DNA from 2 places in the Caproicibacterium sp. XB2 genome. Region 1 is predicted to be linked to the other one. Evidence: a T-box and tRNA genes for the amino acid it is inferred to sense, from the RefSeq annotation. Region 1 holds a T-box; the other holds one or more tRNA genes.

Region 1 (10,272 bases):
TCCCGCAAAGGTAACTCCCAGCCTGTACGGTATGTCTGTGCGGGTCAGTTTGCTGGGACCTATGGAAAAAATGCTGAACAGCTTCCGCCCGGAAATCATCCACGTCATTACTCTGGACGAAATGGGATTGGCCGGCCTAAAATACGCTCAGCGCCACCAGCTGCCGTTGGTTACCACTATTCATAACCTGCACGATGCACTGAAAGGTTACGGCACCAATAAAGCATATGACAATCTTGCCAAAATGAAAGTACGCAGCACAGTGCGCAAGATTTTGACGGAAAGCGATGTGGTCTGTTCCCCCTCTGCACAAACGCAAAGCCTTTTGGAAACACTGGATATTCAGTGCAAAGTAAAGCGCTCGCCTTTCTGTGTGGATTTATCAAACTTTTTGCCGACACAGCCTACCCCCGCTTTTAAAAAGCGGCTGGATATTGCCGAAGACGCCTTATGCTATGTGTATGCGGGCCGTTTGATGGAAGACTGCGGCCTCGATTCTCTGCTGAAAGTTTGGAGCGACGCAGCCGGTGGCAACGCCCGCCTACACCTGCTGGTTGTGGGCACTGGGCCTGCAGCTGCTCATTTTGCTGAAACGGCGAACAGTCTTTCCCTTTCCAATCAGGTTACATTTATCGGTGAACTTTCACCGCGTGACTTGAATAGCTGCTATGCCTGCTGCCGGGCCTTTGTCAGCGGCGCCACTTCTTCCGCTGTGAAGGCTTCTCCCCTGGAAGCTCAGGCTGCCGGTCTGCCGGTACTGCTGCCAAGGCAGTGTGCCAATGCTGACTTGGTGCATGATGGTGTAAACGGATTCCTATATGACACAGCCGAACAGTTCGGCGAAAAGCTGTACATTCTGACACAGCTGGACTCGGAAGGCGAAGTCCTCCTGCGGCGGCTGGTCAGCAAAAGTGCCATGAACCTTTCGGATAAAAACCTTGCTACCATTATGGCAGATACCTATGCGGAAGCAAAACACAGCTATACAAAAAATACGCGCAGCCTGTAAATCAAACTGTGCCACGAATATAGAAAGAGCAGGACCACCAGACACGAAATGTGTTGACGGTCCTGCTTTTTAGTTTGTATATTCTTTTCGATTCCATACGCCTGTTTCAGGAAAATAGGACTTCCAGATTTGCTGCCAGATAGACTGCAACCGGGAACAGATACAGCAGAATGCTGACCACAGCAGTGACTATATCAAACACAACCTGTGCCGGTTTTTCCAGCTTGCGTAGGCATTTGGTTCCCTTCTTTTTCAGCAGACGCAGGAACAGCAGCGCCGCCGCAAATCCAGCCATACTGCAAACGGCGCCCGCGGCAAGTCCCGGCGGCAGATACTGAACCTCCACACGGTTCTGCCCTGCCTGCAGCTGAACCGCGAGGAACATTCCTGCCGCTTCGGCTGTCTGTGCAGGTTTGCCGTTGACCGTAGCAGTAAAGCCGCTGCCGCCGCGCAGAGGCAACACCAGCCAGCCGCTGTTTCTGGCTGCAGCAGTGCCGGACAGCATATTGCCGGACGCGGAAAGAGACACTGCCTGCGACTGTGTATTTTGCAGAGCGCTCTGCAGCTTTGTGAGGTCCATCCCTGCCACACCGAAGGAACGACAGTTAACCGGGTGCAGAACCGATACGCGTACTTCTACCATTTGATTCTCAAAAGTGCCTAAGTCCACCAATCCATTGTCATCGGCTGAGGGATACAATGAACGTATCATTCTGCCGTTAACGGAAATGCTGAGAGAATTATAGTTGGAACTGGTAAGGTCCCGCGACGCCTTTGTATAACAGTCGAAGTACAGCGCTGTCTTCCTTGTGACCTGTATATGATACAGCAGGCTGCTGTATGCCGCGCCAGTAACCGTGACACTGCCATCCTTCGCCTTGCTCATTTGGGCAAAGTCAGAAATATCCGGTGAATAGCGTGTCATCAAAGAATCCGACCGACCGAAAAAAGTATGGTATAGCATATCCTGTGCACCAAAACGGTCACCATCCGGAAGAGCGCTGCCGCAGTTCTGGGCAACAAACCCAAAGGGCAGGCTGTACGGCTGACGCACCAGGGAATACTGATGATTGCTGTAAAGCGGTGTGCGGCCGTTTTCCTCCCCCAGCCGGGTAATGCTGTACTTCTGTGCCAGCAGGGAATCGGTCAGGGCCGTACCGCCGCTGGAGTGGCTTTCCATCCAATGGGCGGAGTAACCCATCTTCTGCAGAGTATCCATATAGGTGCCGTCCGTCAAAGAAGTGTAGTGGTCCAGCACCGGATATCCCAATGCACCCATCAAGTCGGTATCAAAATACAGTCCATCCGTCTTGACACGGTACAGGGAACTGTCCTTTAACCGCCCGCTGAGGTCCAGCGCTGTATCATAGGCATGCCCGTCCGATGCAGCAGGCGCAACATAAACCTGCAGGTTAAAGCTGACTTCCGCCGCGGTTACAACGCACAGCAGAACACACAGCACCCGAACCGAGATTTTCTGTGCATGAAACAACAGGAATAGGACTAAATAAACGCCGGTCGCCGACAGTGCGAAAAGCAGTCCCAGCTGCAGCGCTGTTTGGTCGTTCCAAAGATTATTGACATAATGTGAAAGCATTGTACGCATGGCAGGCCGTGACAGCATCTCGCCCGCAATGGCAATCAGCGCGGCGGCAGCGGCCCCCGCAAAGAACAGCGGCAGCGGACGGCTTTTCTGCTCTGGCTGGAGCGGCTGTACTTCGCTTAAATAGCTGCCCGTAAGCAGAAGCCCTGTCAGCGTAAGGATATACCCAAAGCGTACCGGAAACGCCTGATAACTGCCCAAGTGCCACATCCGGTCAATGGGGTCAATAAACAGCGGCAAAATCAGCAGCAAATAGCTGACAAACAGCGCACGCTGCCGGCTGCCCTTACGCTTCAGTAGGAAAAACAGCGGTACAGCTGCCACGGCGGCACCGGTACAGTACCAAACTGGCAGCGTGGTCTGCACACCGGTCAGGATGCTGCCGCTGCTTAGGCTGGAAATAAGGTCCACTACACGGCCGGAACGGCCGCACTGCAGCAAGGATGGCAGCCATACTACTGCTGTAAGCAGCAAAGCCGCACCGGTACTCAATCCCAATAGGACTATCTGCCGTCTGCAGCGGGTACGGTTGACCACAAAAGAGGACAAAATGGAAAACAGCAGCACCAGCCAGAACAGCACCATGGCGCTTAGGTAATAGTCCACAACAATAATCGCCGATAATGTCCAAAGAAACAGCGCTGGTTTTTCCGCTTCCCGCAGCCTGCACACGCCCAACACTAAAAGTGGAAACAGACAGGCAATGTCCAGCCAGACGATATTCTGATAATACATCAGTGCAAAGCCGGAACACGCGTACATAACTGAAAGACAGGAAATTCGCACACCGTCCAGCCGAGAAAACGTGTGCAGAAACAAAATGGATGCCGTGCAGGCACAAAGGGACATTTTCAACAGCACCAGCACGTTCATAAACAGGTAAAAAGATGCTTTGGGTAGAAAGGAAATCAGGAAGGTAAACGGACTGGACAGAAAAAAGAAAAAGACGCCCCAAAAGCTCATACCGCCCGCATTCTGCAAGTTCAGCAGCATAGAGGATTTTCCCCTCAGGATATCCTGAAAATCCATCAGCAGCGGGACAGTCTGGTGATTCATGTCACACCAAGACAGGGTTTTTGTTCCAAACGGGTACAGTCCGGCAGACGCAAAGCAGGCACAAAGCAGGACCAGCACCGCCAGCGGTGCCGCCCAAACTGCCCACTTTTTCCGTTTTCGCAAGCGCTCATCTCCTTTATAGGACCAATGCCGGCCGTGTATTCTAAGTACATTCAGTATACCATAAAAATGTGGTTTAGCGGCAAAAAACAGCGGAGCCGTTTCCCCCCACTGGAAAACCGCTTCGCTGCCCCGCCGTCCTTTTTATTTAAGCAGAACTTTGTGATATGCTTTTTTACCCTTCCGAATAATAGCTGCACCATTCGGAAAATCAGCGGCAGTCAACACGGCCGCAGGGTCCTTCACCTTGCTGTCGTTCAAGGTCAAGCCGCCCTGCTGAACCAAACGCCGGCCCTCACTCTTGCTGGAAACCAACTTTGTTTTAACCAGCAGGTCCAGCACACCAATGGAACCATCTGTCAGGTCAGCGGCCGTCAGTGTACTGGTGGGCATATTGTCGGTATTGACACCGCCGCCAAACAGCGCACGCGCGCCTTCACGGACCTTGTCTGCTTCCTCTATGCCGTGAATGGACTTTGTCACCTCATAAGCAAGAACTTCCTTCGCCTTATTCAGTGCACTGCCCTCACAGTTTGTCAGGTCTTCGATTTCCTCCACCGGCAGGAACGTGAGGAACTTCAGGCAGCGTTCCACGTCTGCATCACCGATATTGCGCCAGTACTGGTAAAAATCGAAGGGACTGGTCTTTGCGGGGTCCAGCCACACGGCGCCCTTTTCGGTTTTGCCCATCTTTTTGCCCTCACTGTTTGTCAGAAGGCCCAGTGTCAGGCCGTAAGCCGGCCGATTCTCTTTGCAGCGAATCAGATTGACGCCACCGATAATATTACTCCACTGGTCATCACCGCCGACCTCCAGCACACAGCCGTAACGGCGGTTCAACTGCAGAAAATCATAGCCCTGCATCAGCATATAGTTCATTTCAAAGAAGGTCAGTCCGCGCTCCAGCCGCTGCTTGTAACACTCGGCTGCCAGCATACGGTTCACGGAAAAATGAACACCGATTTCCCGCATAAACTGAATATAGTTAAGGCTCAGCAGCCAGTCGGCGTTGTTTGCCATAATAGCCTTGCCGTCTGAAAAATCAACCAACGGTGCCATCTGTTTGCGGAAGCACTCCACATTATGGTCAATTTCTTCACGTGTCAGCATTTTGCGCATATCCGTTTTGCCGGTCGGGTCACCAATCATGCCGGTGCCGCCGCCAAACAGCGCAATGGGTGTATGCCCGGCTTTTTGCAGGCGGGACATGGTCATAACGGTAACAAAATGCCCAACGTGCAGACTGTCCGCGGTGGGGTCAAAGCCGATATAGAATGTACACTTGTGGTTGTCGAGCAGGTCACGCACGGCCTCCTCGTCTGTTACCTGCGCAATAAGGCCGCGCGCCTTTAAATCCTCGTACACTTTCATACAAAAATACCTCCTGAATATCTGGCAGAAGGCTGCAAAAAAGCCCTCTGCACATAAAATCTGCAGAGGGCGGAAATTCCGCGGTACCACCTCAGTTCACCGTCCCCTCACGAAGACGGCCTTACGGGTACATTTTATAGGACAAGCAAATAAAAGATACCTCCGCGCGGTAACGTGCGCACACGGCCCGGCTTACACGGCAAAACGCTTTCGGCGGGCAGCTCCAGGATGTAATTTGGGCGGAAAAGAGCACCGGCTCACACCAGCCGCCGGCTCTCTGCAGGCATCTTTTCCCGCTTACTTCATTTCCCTTCACAGCTATTCAAATTATATTATAGTGATTTTAAACACAGATGTCAAGGTGAAGGCCGCCATGCGGTGTCAGCAGCCGGTATCTTTGGCGGCCAGCTGCAGCATTTCCTCGGCATTCTGCAGTGTCAGCGGTGTAATCTGCGTACCGCCGATAATGCGTGCCAGTTCCTGCCGGCGGCCCTTGTGATCCAAAAGAGTTACCTGTGTATAAGTACGTCCCTTTTCAGTATGTTTCTCAATTTTATACTGTCGGTCCCCTAATGCCGCAATCTGCGGCAAATGCGTGACACACAGCACCTGACGTCCGCGCGCTGTCTGACGCAACTTTTGGCCGATTTTCTGGGCCGCACTGCCGGAAACGCCGGTGTCTACCTCATCAAAGATGAGGGTTCCAACGCTGTCCCTGCCGGAAAGGACCGACTGTATCGCCAGCAAAATACGCGACAATTCACCGCCGGAAGCAATCTTTGCCAACGGCCGCGCGGGTTCACCCGGGTTGGCGGAAATGAGGAACTGCACATCATCACAGCCACTGGGGCTTGGCACACAGGGTGTCTGCTGTACGGTAAAAATGACGCCCGGCATATCGAGATAGGTAAGCTCCCGCCGCACTTGTTCCGAAAATCCAGCGGCGGCTTTGCGGCGGCTGGACGAAAGCTGCCGGCCCAGCGTGCGGACCTGTTTTTCGGCAGCGTCATTCTCTTTCTGCAGGCGCTGCATTTCTTCCCCGCTGTGCTGAATGGAACTTAGCTGCTGGCGGCACTTCTGCAAAAACTGCAGCATTTCTTTTTCTGTTTTGCCGTACTTTAGCGACAAATGATAGTACACATCCAGCCGTGTCTCAATCTCCTCCAGCTCCTGCGGGTCATAAGCATCCGTCTCGCACTGGCTGCGAATTTCCTCCATGCAGTCCTGCAAGTCGTATCCAAGGCTTTCCAGCCGGCCGGACAAGCCGCTTAGTTCCGGCAGCAGCTCGGCGGCGTCTGCTAAGTGGCGTGACGCCTCCTGTACCGCCGCACAGGCACCCGGCATCTCGCCGTCACCATCCAGTATCTGCACTGCTTTTTGCAGGGACGCAGTGATTTTTCCGCCGGAACGAATACGTTTGCGGCGGTTTTGCAAATCCTGTATTTCCCCGGGCTTGATGTTTGCCTTTTCCAGCTCGTTTATCTGATAGGTCAATAGATCCGTTAAGCGAACTTTTTCAGCTTCATCTACATCCAGCGCCGTCAGCTGCTTTTGCACCTGCTTCCATTGGCGGTAAGCCCCACGGTACTTTTGCAGCAGTGTTTCCGGCACGCCCATGCGGTCCAAATAACGCAGATGGTTATCCGGCGAAAGCAAGCCATAACTTTCATGCTGGCCATGAATATTTATCAGCTGTGCCCCCAGCTGCCGCAGCGCTGCGACAGAGGCAGGCCGGCTGCCAATGTGGCACACCGTGCGCCCGTCTTCGCGTATCTGCCGCTGCAGCAGAAGAGTGCCGTCTTCCTCCGGTGAAAAGCCGAGCTGGTCCAGTATCTGCAAAACCTGTGGTGTCAGGCCGGAAAAACTCGCACTGACAAAGGCGCCCTTCGCACCGGCACGCACCAGTTCCCGTGAAGTCCGCTGGCCCAGCACCGCATGAATGGCGTCAATGATGATGGATTTGCCCGCGCCGGTTTCACCGGTGAGAACATTAAAACCGGGACCGAAATCAATCGTTGCTTTTTCAATCACGGCGATATTTTCAATATACAGTTCATCCAGCATGGAATCACCCCATCATTCTGGTGAGTTCTGCCGCAAACTGCTGGGCGGCGTGCTCACTGCGCACAGCAACAAAAATGGTATCATCACCGGCGAGCGTACCGACCACTGCTTCCCAGTGCATGGTGTCCATTGCAGCGCAAATAGCCTGTGCCATACCGGAAACCGATTTGATAACAACAAGGTTCCCGGTACAGTTGATAGATGTAGCAGAATCCTGCAGCAGCGAGTAAAATTTGGAGGAAATATCCCGATTGTCCTCTTTGCCGGTGGAATACCGATACTGTCCGTCCGTCGACAGCGTCTTCACCAGACGCAGCTCTTTAATATCGCGGGAAACGGTGGCCTGTGTCACCTCAAATCCGGTGTCACGCAGACGGCGCAGAAGCTCCTCCTGCGTATCGATATCATATTGGCTGATTAGTTCCAAAATTTTCGCATGGCGGCGTGCCTTCATATTAGGTCCTCCTCTCTATCAGTTTTTTATTGACAACTTCGTAAAAATGATTTTGCTTCAGCTTAATAAACTGTGCTGTATAGGGGGAACGACTGACTATTACCTGCTGGCCCGCCTGCAGCGGAATGGCGTCGTCGCCGTCCACCGTCAGGTAGTTTTGCTCCTCTGCTGCGGAAAAAGTCTTTACAGTCAGGCAGGCGTCCGGACTGAAAACCACCGGACGGCTTGCCAGCGAAAGGGAACAGATGGGTGTCAGCAGAAAGGCACTGACGCCCGGGTCCAATACTGGACCGCCTGCAGAAAGCGAATAGGCGGTGCTGCCGGTCGGTGTTGCAAAAATGAGGCCGTCTGCCCGGTAGTGTGTCATTTCATTGTCGTTAAAACCAACTTCAAAATCAATAATCTTTGAGCGCGTACCACGGGCAATCACAACATCATTTAAAGCGTCTGTTTGGCGGGTAACGCCGTCCGTCTCAAACCGGGCACGCAGCATCAGGCGGTTTTCCAGTGTATAATTGCCCCGCACCAGATTTTTTAACAGGCCCAGTTCATTTGGTTCCAGCCCAGCCACAAAACCGAGCCGGCCAGTGTTGACACCAAGAATCGGCCTGCCCGCAATAGCGGTATGCCGCGCTTCATGAATGATGGTGCCGTCGCCGCCGACCGCAATGGCTGCGCTGCAGGAACCTAGCAGCTCCTGAAAATCGTCAACCCAGCGGTCCGCGTCATAGGCCTGCTGCCGGTCAGAAGCACGCATATATATTTTTGCACCCAGCTCATGCAGGCATTTGATAATTTCATGTGTGCAGCGCGGAGCATGCGCTTTTCTTAGATTGGGCAGCAGAGCGATAATCATTTCTTTCCACCACCATTCAGTACACGATGTGACTCAGCAACCAGTGCGGGAATATCCAGCGGCACCGAAGAAGGTGTGTCCGCTTTCTGCAAATAGAGTAAGTACTCAATGTTCCCCTCCGGCCCGCGCACCGGCGAATAAGTAAGGCCCCGCACGGAAAAACCGTTGTGCAGGACAAAATCCGTAATGTTTGCAATGACCTCCTCATGAACTGCCGGGTCACGCACAACACCTTTCTTCCCCACCTTTTCCCGGCCGGCCTCGAACTGCGGTTTAATCAGGCATACAGCCTGTCCGCCGTCCTTCAAAAAGCCGTGGGCAACCGGCAAAACCAGCCGCAGAGAGATAAAAGCTACGTCCACGCTGAAAAAGTCCACCTGCTCCGGCACCTGTTCGTGTGTCAGATAGCGCACATTGGTGCGTTCCAGATTCACTACACGAGAGTCCGTACGCAGTTTCCACGCAAGCTGCCCATAGCCAACATCCACAGAATAAACACGGCTGGCACCGTTTTGCAGCATGCAGTCCGTAAAGCCGCCAGTGGAGGCCCCAATGTCCATCGTGACCTTTCCCGTCAATGTAATCGGAAACGAGGCCATGGCTTTTTCCAGCTTCAGTCCGCCGCGGCTGACATAGCGCGGTCCGCCACGCACGTCCAGCTTTGCGTCTGCTGGCACCAGCATACCGGGTTTATCATACCGCTGATTCTGAATAAATACATCTCCGGACATGATAATGGCCTTGGCCTTTTCTCTGCTTTCCGCAAAGCCGTTCTGTGTCATTAAAACGTCCAGCCTAACTTTATTACTCAATTTTTACACTCCGTTGTTATGGTTTGTATCATACCGTCCGCGTCCAGTCCCAGGGACTGCAGACACTGGGCCGCCGTGGCATGCGGGACAAAATCCTGAATGCCATGCAGGTAAGCATGCCCACAAAACTGTTTGCTAAACAGCAGGTACAGAAAATGTTCACCGATACCGCCCTGCTGCATTCCTTCCTCGAAGAAGAAGGCCGTCTGTTTATCCGCTGCCGCCTGTACAGCGCCGTCGGCAATCGGTTTAATGCAGTTAAGCTTAATGATTTCCACGGGAATGCCTTTCTCCTGCAGTGCCTGCTGTGCACGGCAGGCATTGGCAAACAACCGCCCATAGGTAACAATGGCACAGGAAGCATCTGCCGGGCCATAGCGGTCGTAGTCACGGCCGGTACGCAGAAAATCTGCCGGACGGAACGGTTCCGCACCGCGCGGATAACGCACCGCCACCGCGCCGGGCACTTCATACAGCGCGCGGTGCAGGTCCGTGATTAGTTCGTCGTAGTAGCAAGGTGAAAATATCGTAATACCGGGAATGGTATTGAGAAAGGCAGCATCAAAAATGCCCTGATGCGTTTCGCCATCCTCCCCGACAATACCTGCACGGTCCACACCAAAAACGACCTTTACTTTCTGTATCGCTACATCATGGATAATCTGGTCATATCCGCGCTGTAAAAAAGTAGAATACACCGCAAAAACCGGCAGCATTCCCTGGCTGGCAAGGCCGCCTGAAAAGGTGACCGCATGTTCCTCGGCAATGCCGGTGTCGAAAAAGCGCTTTGGAAAGCGCCGGCTGAAAGTCTCTAGGCCAGTACCGGTTTTCATGGAAGCCGTAATGGCACAAATGCGGCTGTCCTTTTCCGCCAGGCTGCACAGTGTGCTGCCAAACACACTGCTGAAATTGTCACCGCCTTTGGCG
Region 2 (10,272 bases), 120 kb from region 1:
ACCGGCAATGTCCTCCGAAGTGCATGCAGAATCATTTGGGAAGTCCGGTGCTATCTTGATAGCATTTGCAATACATTGGTTGAGACCGTCACCACTCACAGATGTTTCTACACCATTGGGATGCTTTAACTGAATGCCTCCATCAACAAAGCCAGTTGAAGATACGGTTGTCCCGTTCTTAGATACTTTAAACGGTTGTTTATATGCTACCAATTCAATAGCTGTTTCGCCCTGTGTAGCATAGTTAGAACTATCATTCTTCATCGTCTTCAGTTCACTATTAAAGAAATTGGTGAAAGATGTTTGTAAACGATTGTCAACAGTATTGGAATCTGCTGCAAAGGCACCACCTGTCATACCGCCGAAGCAGCTAAACGTCATGGCCGCAGACAGTACAGCTGCTGCAATGCGCCCGCCTGTGCTGGTTTTCTTCATGTTTTTTCCTCCTATGTTCAATTGTTTTTCGCTTAGAGCGTTTATCCTCTCGATACTGCTTACTCATCTCCTTTGTTTTTTAGGACAAAAGTAATCGTCTGCAAAATAAGCTTTGCATCCACTCGAAAGTTTTGATTTTGTATGTATTTGATATCCAGCCCAACCCATTCATTAAATGTAGATACTTTACCTTTATGTGTCTGCCAATAGCAGGTAAGCCCTGGCTTTGCAGCTAGCCGCTGATATTGATAAGGTGTATACTGCTCTACTTCCGCCGGCAGAGGTGGGCGTGGACCTACAATACTCATATCACCTTTCAAAATATTCAGCAGCTGCGGCAATTCATCTATGCAAGTGCGGCGAATCACCCGTCCCACCCTCGTAATACGAGGGTCATCACTTATTTTAAAAGCCGGGCCTTCCCGCTCATTTTGTGCAGCTAGTTTACCCAGATACCGATCCGCATCTACGCACATACTTCGGAACTTATACATTCGAAATGTTTTGCCGTTTTTTCCTACACGATTATGAATATAAAAGGCTGGTCCCGGGCTGTCAGCCTTAATCAGAATGGCAACAATTAAAAACAATGGGGAAAGTAAAATAAGGGCAAGCAAACTTAGTACAATGTCCATCACTCTTTTAACTGCAAAATACAGCCGTCGTTGTTTTACTCGGCTTTTAGAAGCAAAACATATCTTTCGTTCTTTTTTTGCATTGTCCTTTGCAAAGTCAGGGTTAAATAGCGCCTCTTCGGATTTCATCTTTCTCTTCCCTTCCATTTTTCTCTGTCTTAGCCATTCCTATTGTGATGATATACACCCAATTAACAAATAGAGAACCGGTCGTTCGACGATTTATATAAACACTTTTTATTATAATCTGCTTATATCCGTCCAAACTAAGTTCGATATATAATAAAAAATAGTCATTTCACAGGAGGGTAGAAGATGAAATTCATTGTTGGAATGATTCTTGGATTTTGGGCTGGCATTACAACCATGTGTTTATTCCAAATAAAGCGAAAAAAATAAGTTGAAAATTATTTAAATATATTTGAATGTCGCGACTTATTTCATGTTTTTTCTTTATTTATTCAGTTTATTTCTGGGGGCATTTCTTCCCTGTTTTATCTCTATTTTCATATATTGTACTACATTCCCCATCTGTTGTCAATAATTACAACTGTATAGATCAGTCATTTTCCAAGTATCTGCCGGATTTTATCCTGCACAAATAAGTGCCCACTGAACAATAGGTAAAGAAAGCGCCTGTTTTCTATGGGTCCTTGTTCTATCGTAAAACATCATTGAAAGGGGACAAGCCTTATACACTTTTTTCCTTTAGTATAAAATAAACGATCTTTGATTCCCCCATTTTTTACCACCTGTTTTTTATTATATAGTCTGCTTTTTTACAATGTTCAACCGTTTTTATGAATATTTATAGATTAGGCCATTTTTTTTGTTACCGTATGATTTTCAGTGATTGCGAAAAATGTTTTTCCGCACGTCAACTGAATTTGATCTGTTGTAAAACATCATTTTATAGAAGATAAGCCTTATACGCCTTTGTAATGGCAAGCAATTTTGTGTCCGCACCCCCTAGCATATAATAAAAAAGTTCGCAATTTTGAAATGGCAAAAAGGGTATAGAAAAGTCATTGGGATTCCGGTAAAATGAATGGTGTCTAAGACATTCAAAGAATGAGAATCCCAATGACTCAAAAATAGGGTACATTTTATTTTGACATTATTTTGACATAATAAAAAGCTGAAAGCCATGAATTACTGGACTTTCAGCTTTAACTATGCCGCAAATTGCAAGTGCAAGTTGGACACCCGCACAGTAAAAATTAGTTAATCAGAACCACGGACGAGATAGAAGCCTTGGCTTCCGTCGAGGGCGTGGTTGCCACAGCCGTCAGGTTGCGAAAACAGAATCAAGGAACACTTCAAACAGTTCCTCCGGGGTACGGTAGCCGAGTTTTTTGCGTGGCAGCCCGTTCAGATCGTCAGCGGCGGACAGGATGTACTTTTGAGAGGAGTCCTCAACAGATGCGCCCTTGGGAATGAAGGCTCGGAACAGACCATTTGTTAGGCAGTATGATATACTGAAAACAAATGGGGTGTTTTTATGCCAAAAGGTAAAGCAAAGAAACGATACACAGGAGAATTCAAACAGCAGGTTGTAGAAGCTATGCAAACAGAGAAACTCAGTTACAGTGAAGCAGCGCGGCAGTTTCACGTGTCTGACCATAAAAGCGTTGCTCAATGGGAACGAATTTATCTGGAAGAAGGACCAGAAGGGCTATATGTGGAACGCCGTGGTCGAGCCAACTCTAATGATAAATCACTTATAGCAGATGCTAAGGATTATGCTTCAAAAAATGTAGCCGGGATATTAGCTTCTTCTCAAGTAATTCCGACATAATAAATTCAAAAACCATCTTCATAATCAGAGGAGTCCGACATAATGTCGGACTCCTTTTTGTGTACAAAAGCGGTATATAAAAGAAAGAGCTTTCCCAAAAGGGAAGGATGTAAATTCTTACCAAATTATCATGCCATATAATGGTATAATAAAAGAAGTAAAAAATAATTTACACTCACAGGTGCGGAATGTTTGGAAGACATCCCGCAACCTTGCGCCATAAAGGTTTACGAGAACCATTATGACTTGTGAAATGCAGTTTATGCTTCATTATAGCATTTACTTCATACATTAAGCGGTTCACACCTTTCGCACAAGGTTGTGAGCCGCTTCATTTTTTACTTTTCAATCCGAACCTTGAAAGCTTATGATGATGTCTGCCCCCAACGATAACAAGGCCAAGCAGTTTCCTGCTTGGCCTTGTTATCGTGGAACATTTTGGTGGAGGAGAATGGATTCGAACCATTGAAGCCGAAGCAGCAGATTTACAGTCTGTCCCCTTTGTCCACTCGGGAACTCCTCCATATCGCAGCCAACCAGCAGCTGCCTTGTCCGTCAGATTGGAGCTGGCAAAAGGACTCGAACCTTCGACCGGCTGATTACAAATCAGCTGCTCTACCAACTGAGCTACGCCAGCGTATCTCTGACTGACAAGTATATATTATAAAGGATGCTCTTCAATTTGTCAAGCATTTTTTGTAACTTTTTGCTTTTAGTTTAGGAAAAACGTCTGTGCTGTTTTTTAGAGCATAGCGCAGTCCAAAGAGTCATTTCCCATTGTGCGCAGGTCAAACGGTGTTGTCTGATACACAAAGTAGTTAAGCCAGTTGGTATACAGCAGCTGGCCGGTCGCACGCCAATTATTAACAGGCGCACGGGAAGGGTCATCACCGGGATAATAGTGCTTCGGCATGGCAATAGGCTCGCCTTTTTCTAAGTCACGCCGGTACTCCTGCCCCAGCGTTTCCGTATCATATTCCGAATGACCCATGACGAAATACTGGCGGCCGTCCTGGTCACTAACAATATGCACACCTGCTTCCGGTGAAACGGACATAATGCGCAGCTGCGGCACCTTTTCAATATCCTCCGCACGGACCTCTGTCTGGCGGGAATGCGGTGCCCAATAAACGTCGTCAAAGCCCCGAAACAAACGGGATTTTTTCTTCAGTGCATAATGTGGAAAAACGCCGAACAGCTTTTTGGGCAGAACATACTTGGGAATTCCATAATGGTAATATAGTCCGGCCTGTGCCGCCCAGCAGATATGGAAAGTGGAATGGACATTGGTCTTAGTCCACTCAAAAATGCGGCATAACTCCGGCCAGTAATCCACATCTTCATATTTCATCAGTTCCACCGGTGCACCGGTGATGATGCAGCCGTCATAAACACGGTCTTTAATGTCGTCAAACGTCTCATAAAAACGCAGGAGATGGTCCTCCGGCGTATTTTTAGACTTATGTGTGACGGTCTGCACCAAATCAACCTCTATTTGCAGGGGCGTACTGGCAAGGCAGCGCAAAATTTGCGTTTCCGTCGTAATTTTTGTTGGCATCAGGTTCACCAGCGCAATGCGCAGCGGACGAATATCCTGATGTAAAGCCCGTCGTTCCGTCATGACAAAGATATGTTCGTTTTCCAGTACGGAGCGAGCCGGCAGTGAATTTGGTATTTTAATGGGCAAGAAAGGCGCCTCCCGATAAATACAAAATGGGTTGCGGCCGTTTGTCAGCGCAGCTGCAAAAGCTTGTTCTTCAGGTCACTTTCCAGTTTGCCAAGTTGCTGTTCTGCCTGTGCGCGCTTTTCGCGGCCTTGCTGTTGAATCTGCATGACTTCATCCAGTGTAGAAATCAGCGTTTCATTGGTATGCTGCAGCGTCTCCATATCAACGACACCGCGCTCAGATTCTTTCTGCGTTTCAACCGTAGCTATCTTCAGGGTATCTGCATTCTTACGCAGCAGTTCATTGGTCATATCCGTTACTTCCCGCTGTGCTTTGGCAGCCTGGGTGGAATGTTCCACGCCCAGTGCCAAAACCATCTGACTTTTCCACAGAGGAATTGTGTTCACCAGTGTAGACTGTATCTTTTCGCTCATCAGCAGGTCATTGTTCTGCACCAAGCGAAGCTGCGGTGCCATTTGAATGGCGACCATGCGTGTCAGCTCCAAATCGTGCAGCTTCTTTTCAAAGCGTGTACACATGTTGGAAAGGTCATTGGCAGACTGGGCATCCTCCGGCAGACCGGACACCTGTGCCTTTGCCTGCATTTGGGGAAGGTCCTGTGTACGCACCTGCTCCAGCTTTTTCTTGCCTGCAATCAGGTACATGGACAGTTCCTTAAAGTAAGTCTTATTGACCTCATACATTTTATCCAGTACAGAAATGTCCTTTAGCAGCTTCACCTGATGCTCTTCCAGTGCGTCGCAGATTTGGTCCACATTGGTTTCCGCTTTGGCATAGCGTGCTTTCAGGGCAGTAATCTTATTGCTGCTGCGTTTAAAGCGGGCAAACAGACCTTTATCCTTATCGTCCGTTTCAAAGCTTTTCAGTTCCGTTACCACGCCGGAAAGCATCTTGCCGACCTCGCCCAAATCCTTAGTGCGCACATTTTCCAGCGCACTTTCGGAAAAATTGGCCATTTTTTTCTGCGCACCGGAACCGTACTGCAGCACTTGGTTGCTGTTGGTCAGATCTATTTTGGTTGCAAAGTCGTCCACCATTTTCTGCTCTTCTGGACTCAGCTGCGGCTTTGGTACCTGCTGGGCCGCCATGTTTACCTGCGGTGCTGTCTGCAGGTCGGGTGCAGCCGGTGACGGCGTTGGGTCCAGTATCAGTTCTGGAGTAGGTATTTTATTTTGTTCCATATCCATATTGTGACCTCCTTGTTCCTATCACATCGTTCACGACGTGTTCGGCCAGACTCTTATTTTTCTTCCGTAGACTCCATTTTCGGCTGCTTTGGGGTAAAGTCGCTGCCGGTCAGTCCCTCCTGTTTCAGCATGGTTTCCAATGTGGAAATATCCGCTGAAACATCCAGTACATCATTTGCAAAAAGGCTGTCCAACAGATTTGCAAAAGCAGTATTGATGGTATCCAGCGAGCGTTCAATTTCCTGTTTTGCCTTCGTGATATTCTCACCCTGCACCGGCTGTGTATCAAATTCTTGATAAGATTTCACCAGTTTTAAGGTCGTGGGCAGATAGTAGCGCATGAACCGGCGAATTTCCGGCAGCTTCTCCGGGTGCTGTTCCACACACTGAAAGATACGGCCGGTGACCTGTTCCAGTTTGTCCAGCTTGGCGGATACTTCTTTTCCTGGAATCGCATCATTCGCAGCCTGAATTTCCTGCAAATATCGATTTCCCTCCTGCCGAACTTCCTCCAGTTGTGCCTGCTGCGGGTTCTCTTTTTTCTTTTCCTCTTTTTCTTTTGCAGCCTCTTCACGGGCGTTGTAGTTTTTCTCCGCGTCCAGATATGCCTGATATGTTTCATCATCAATCATAAAGCAGGTTTGGTCCTTATCCAGATGTCCCTGCGGATAAACGCCGTCCATAATCATTTTCTTTAAATCTTTCACGGCGCGTTCATGTGTTTCGCCGGCAGAGTCCGCCAGCTGGTCCACCATACCAAACGCGGCACCGTCCAGTGCATCCCGATAGCGCCGGAAACGGCGGACCTGACGGCGCTTGCGGATACCGTGCCCCACAGCAAAAAAAGCCGCCGCTGTCATAGAAAACGTAACCGCCCCGGCAACCATGAACTCCGAAAAAGCCACCATGCCCGTAGCCGCGGCCGCCACCATGGCGATATCCGCAATCAAAAGCGGCACACCCATGACCAGACCAGCTATCGCCCATGTCATGCCGGATATTGCACCCGGAATTCGGCTGTTGTGCAGATTGGGCGAAGAATAAGAGGGCCGAATAGGCTGTTGCGGTGGTCTCTGCCCATTTGGCGGACAGTTGTCCGGTGTCCCCTTCGGCGGTGTCGGCGGCGCATACGGGTGCGGCGGACGATGTCCGGCGCTGCCAGGCCCGCCGAAAACTTCATTGATGTCATCGGCAAAACCCTTTACATTATCTTCTACGGTACGTCCGATATTTTCAAAATCAGCCGCACGCATGGCTTCCCGTACTGCGTGGCTGATTTCCTGTCCTATTTTAGAATAATCCTTCTTCCCCATGATACCCTCCGGAAGGCCCTGCTTGTGCGGCATATGCCGCAATGCATAATTTCTTTTATTATAGCGCATAGGCAGAAAAATGACAACTTCACGGGCACACAGTTTTTTGAATCTTTTCTGGAAAGGGTTCACATTTTCTTCACGTAAACTTGACCGAATCTTCGGCTGTGATTAAAATTCTGTACATAAAATTTCAATATACTAGAATTGTTCCAAGAGAACAGGAATAAAAGATTCCAACTGATATACACTGTGCAGACCTTCGGAATGGACGGAATACCGAACCGACAGGTGCACAGACAAACTACAAGCTCCCCAGCGTGGGACTTTTCATAACTTTTTTCCTCTCCCCGCCGTGCCTTTCCGCACGGCAAAGATTACAAGCTCCCCAGTGGGGGACTTTTCATACACTCTTTCATAATTTTCTTCCTTTTTTTAAACTCCTATACCAACAAAGCAGTTGCTGATTGTAAAAAACCGGCAGCTGCTTTTTGTATATCAATTTCATAAAATGCGTGCATTTTCGTCAGATTTATTGTATAATCAATCTATCTCCAGAGTTGGACCATGAAAGGGGTTTTCTTGATGTCACATCATGTTATTTCCATCAGCAGACAATTTGGCAGCGGCGGCCATGAAATCAGCGAAAAGCTTGCCAAAAAACTTGGCCTGCCTTTCTATGACAAAGAGCTCATCACCCGCGCCGCCCAAGAAAGCGGGCTGAGTGTGGACACGCTGAAAGCTTCCGATGAACGCTACGACAGTGCTGTTCCGGAAGATGAGCGTAAAACCTACTTTGGCCTTTCCAACAGTGACACACTGTTCGTTGCACAGGCAAAAATCATTCACCGCATTGCGCACCAGGAAGACTGCATTATCATTGGCCGCTGTTCCGACGTGATTCTGCTGGACGATGATGTCAGTCTGCTGCGGGTATTTATTCATGCTCCGCTGCAGGACCGTATTCAGCGCATTCGCCGCCTGCACAATCTTTCCGCACAGGACGCCCAGCTGATGATTCGCAAAAGCGATCAGGAACGCCGCAGATACTACAGCTGCTACACCGAAAAGGCATGGGGAAACCAGGAAAACTACGATATTTCCTTAAACAGCTCCTACTGGGGAATTAACCGCTGCGTAGATTTGCTGGCACACACGGCATCCCTGCTGTAAAGCATACATTTAATTAAAAAGCATCCGGGCCCTGCGGCAAAAGTGCTGCAGGGCCCGGCCTTTTTTAGTCAAAAGCAATCAATGCAGCCCCCAGTGCGCCGCACAGCTGGTGTTCCGGCAGCACAAGCAGCGGTGCGCCCAGCTTTTCCTCCAGCGCTTTCACTACGCCCCGGTTGGAGGCAACGCCGCCGGTCATCATAAAGCGCGGCTGTGGGTCCACCCGCGCAGCTAGAGCGGCCGCCTTCACCGCCACGGACACGTTTAGCCCATGCACAATGTCGGCGGTCTGTTTGTTCTGCGCAACAAGGGAAACAACCTCGCTCTCTGCAAAAACCGTGCACATACTGCTAATGACAATATTCTCTTTCCAGTGCAGGCCGCAGACGCTCATTTCGTCCATAGAAAGCTCCAGCGCGTGCGCCATCATCTCCAGAAAACGGCCAGTACCTGCGGCACACTTGTCGTTCATCACAAAGCTGCGCACATTTCCGTCTTCATCCAGCCGAATCGCCTTGCTGTCCTGTCCGCCAATATCAATAATTGTACGCACAGATGGGTTCAAAAAATGGGCACCCCGCGCGTGGCAGGTGATTTCCGTCACATCATGCCCGCCCGCACCAATATAGGCACGGCCATAACCGGTCGTGACCACATCCGCCAGCTGTTCGCGAGAAATGCCCGCCCGCAGCAGTGCCTGCTGCAGCGCTGCATCGGCACTGCGGGCCGCGTGTGCACCGGTCGGCACAATAGAGCTGCCTATCATTTTGCGGTGTTCGTCCAGAATAACCACGTTCGTACTGGTAGAACCGCTGTCAATTCCGGCAGCATAGTATCCAGTGGATGTTTTGGCAGTCATCGTCCGCTTTTTCGGCACGACAGCGTGCAGGCTTTCGGCAAACGCCTGCACTCGGGTGCGCAGCTGCTCTTCCGCGCCGTCGGTGCCGTCGGTTGACAGTTTCAAAAGCGGCAGGTGCGTTTGTTTCTGCAAATCAGCGTATTCAAAACCGTAATAATCACAAAACTGAATGGTATGGTACAGAATTCCCTTTACATACGGGTCCTCCAGCAGCTGCCGCCGCGGTGCCGCGTTGGTCATGCGCATACAGGGAATCTGCTGGAGCAATGCACCAGCATACCACAAAAGAAATTGGTCCAAAGTCTGCCCCGCAGGTGGAACCTGCAGGCCGCGGTTTCCCACACAGGTGCGGTCCTCCACCGGCAGCGGCAGCTCCTGCCGAAGCATTTGCAGCAGTGCCGGATTGGATCGCGCTCCCAATAGGGTAAGATGGTCCGTCTGACCGGTCGGTTCCGCCGGAGCAAAGGCTGCCAGACACTTTTGCAGGTCAAACGGCACGCCAAACCATACACTGCAGGCGTCAATCAAGCGGTGCAGCTCGGCCGCATAGCGCTGACGGGCGCAGGGGCCGTCAGCCCGCGGCAAGTCCAACATAAAGACAAAGCTGTCCGGAGCAGCGGCTGAAAGCACGTCCCCTACCCGCCGGAGAGAATCACAGCAGGAAGTAAGCACCAGATTTTTGATACCGTGCTCCCGGCAGGCCTGCAGCAGGGCCCGCGCAAAACTGCACAGGTTGCGGTGGCTGAGACGGTCAGCCTCGGAAAACGCGTGGACGGTCGGGTTCAGCCGTTTCGGTGCTTCCCCAAAGCCCGCAAAAAGTTCAATCGGTGTATATTTACAGGTGTACGCAATCATGCTTTTTCCTCCAGCATCTCCAAAAATGCCTGCATACGAGTGGTCATCTGCCCAGGCGGGCAGTTGGAACGGTCACAGGCATCACCGTCCAGCACCAACGTGGGAAATCCCGCCTTCTCCAGTTCTGCCCGCCCCATTTGGCTGGCACCGCTGGTTTGGCGGCAGCCCCAGTGGCAAAACCAGACAATGCCGTCCGGCTGCAACCGCTTTGCCTGCTGCAAAACAGCGTCAATGCGCCGCTGTGCTGGTCCATTTAAGTGATTTTGTACCAGCCGCCGCGCCATCGTCTGCCATGGGTCATCTGTTTCCGGCAGTTCCGGTACATCAAAGCAA

What was found. A T-box is a leader RNA that pairs with one kind of tRNA and senses whether it is charged. The one in region 1 lies ahead of tyrS (tyrosine--tRNA ligase), so its partner is inferred to be a tRNA-Tyr.
Positions count from the first base shown of each region.
Region 2: it has a tRNA-Tyr gene. The T-box ahead of tyrS (tyrosine--tRNA ligase) is inferred to sense a tRNA for this amino acid. The anticodon was not compared.

Region 1 is NZ_CP173227.1:1,105,250-1,115,521, forward strand. Features, by position in the region: gene ACIHKT_RS05570 (glycosyltransferase) at 1-1,009, shown strand, start outside; gene ACIHKT_RS05575 (YfhO family protein) at 1,116-3,791, opposite strand; gene tyrS (tyrosine--tRNA ligase) at 3,933-5,159, opposite strand; T-box leader at 5,222-5,484, opposite strand; gene recN (DNA repair protein RecN) at 5,541-7,223, opposite strand; gene ACIHKT_RS05590 (arginine repressor) at 7,228-7,677, opposite strand; gene ACIHKT_RS05595 (NAD(+)/NADH kinase) at 7,679-8,533, opposite strand; gene ACIHKT_RS05600 (TlyA family RNA methyltransferase) at 8,530-9,345, opposite strand; gene dxs (1-deoxy-D-xylulose-5-phosphate synthase) at 9,342-10,272, opposite strand, start outside.
Region 2 is NZ_CP173227.1:1,227,773-1,238,044, forward strand. Features, by position in the region: gene ACIHKT_RS06155 (hypothetical protein) at 1-435, opposite strand, end outside; gene ACIHKT_RS06160 (sugar transferase) at 495-1,199, opposite strand; gene ACIHKT_RS06165 (DUF3789 domain-containing protein) at 1,386-1,469, shown strand; gene ACIHKT_RS06170 (helix-turn-helix domain-containing protein) at 2,572-2,868, shown strand; tRNA gene ACIHKT_RS06175 (tRNA-Tyr) at 3,308-3,391, opposite strand; tRNA gene ACIHKT_RS06180 (tRNA-Thr) at 3,430-3,505, opposite strand; gene metA (homoserine O-succinyltransferase) at 3,611-4,555, opposite strand; gene ACIHKT_RS06190 (toxic anion resistance protein) at 4,600-5,736, opposite strand; gene ACIHKT_RS06195 (5-bromo-4-chloroindolyl phosphate hydrolysis family protein) at 5,796-7,055, opposite strand; gene ACIHKT_RS06200 (AAA family ATPase) at 7,641-8,228, shown strand; gene ACIHKT_RS06205 (acyl-CoA dehydratase activase) at 8,293-9,939, opposite strand; gene ACIHKT_RS06210 (2-hydroxyacyl-CoA dehydratase subunit D) at 9,936-10,272, opposite strand, start outside.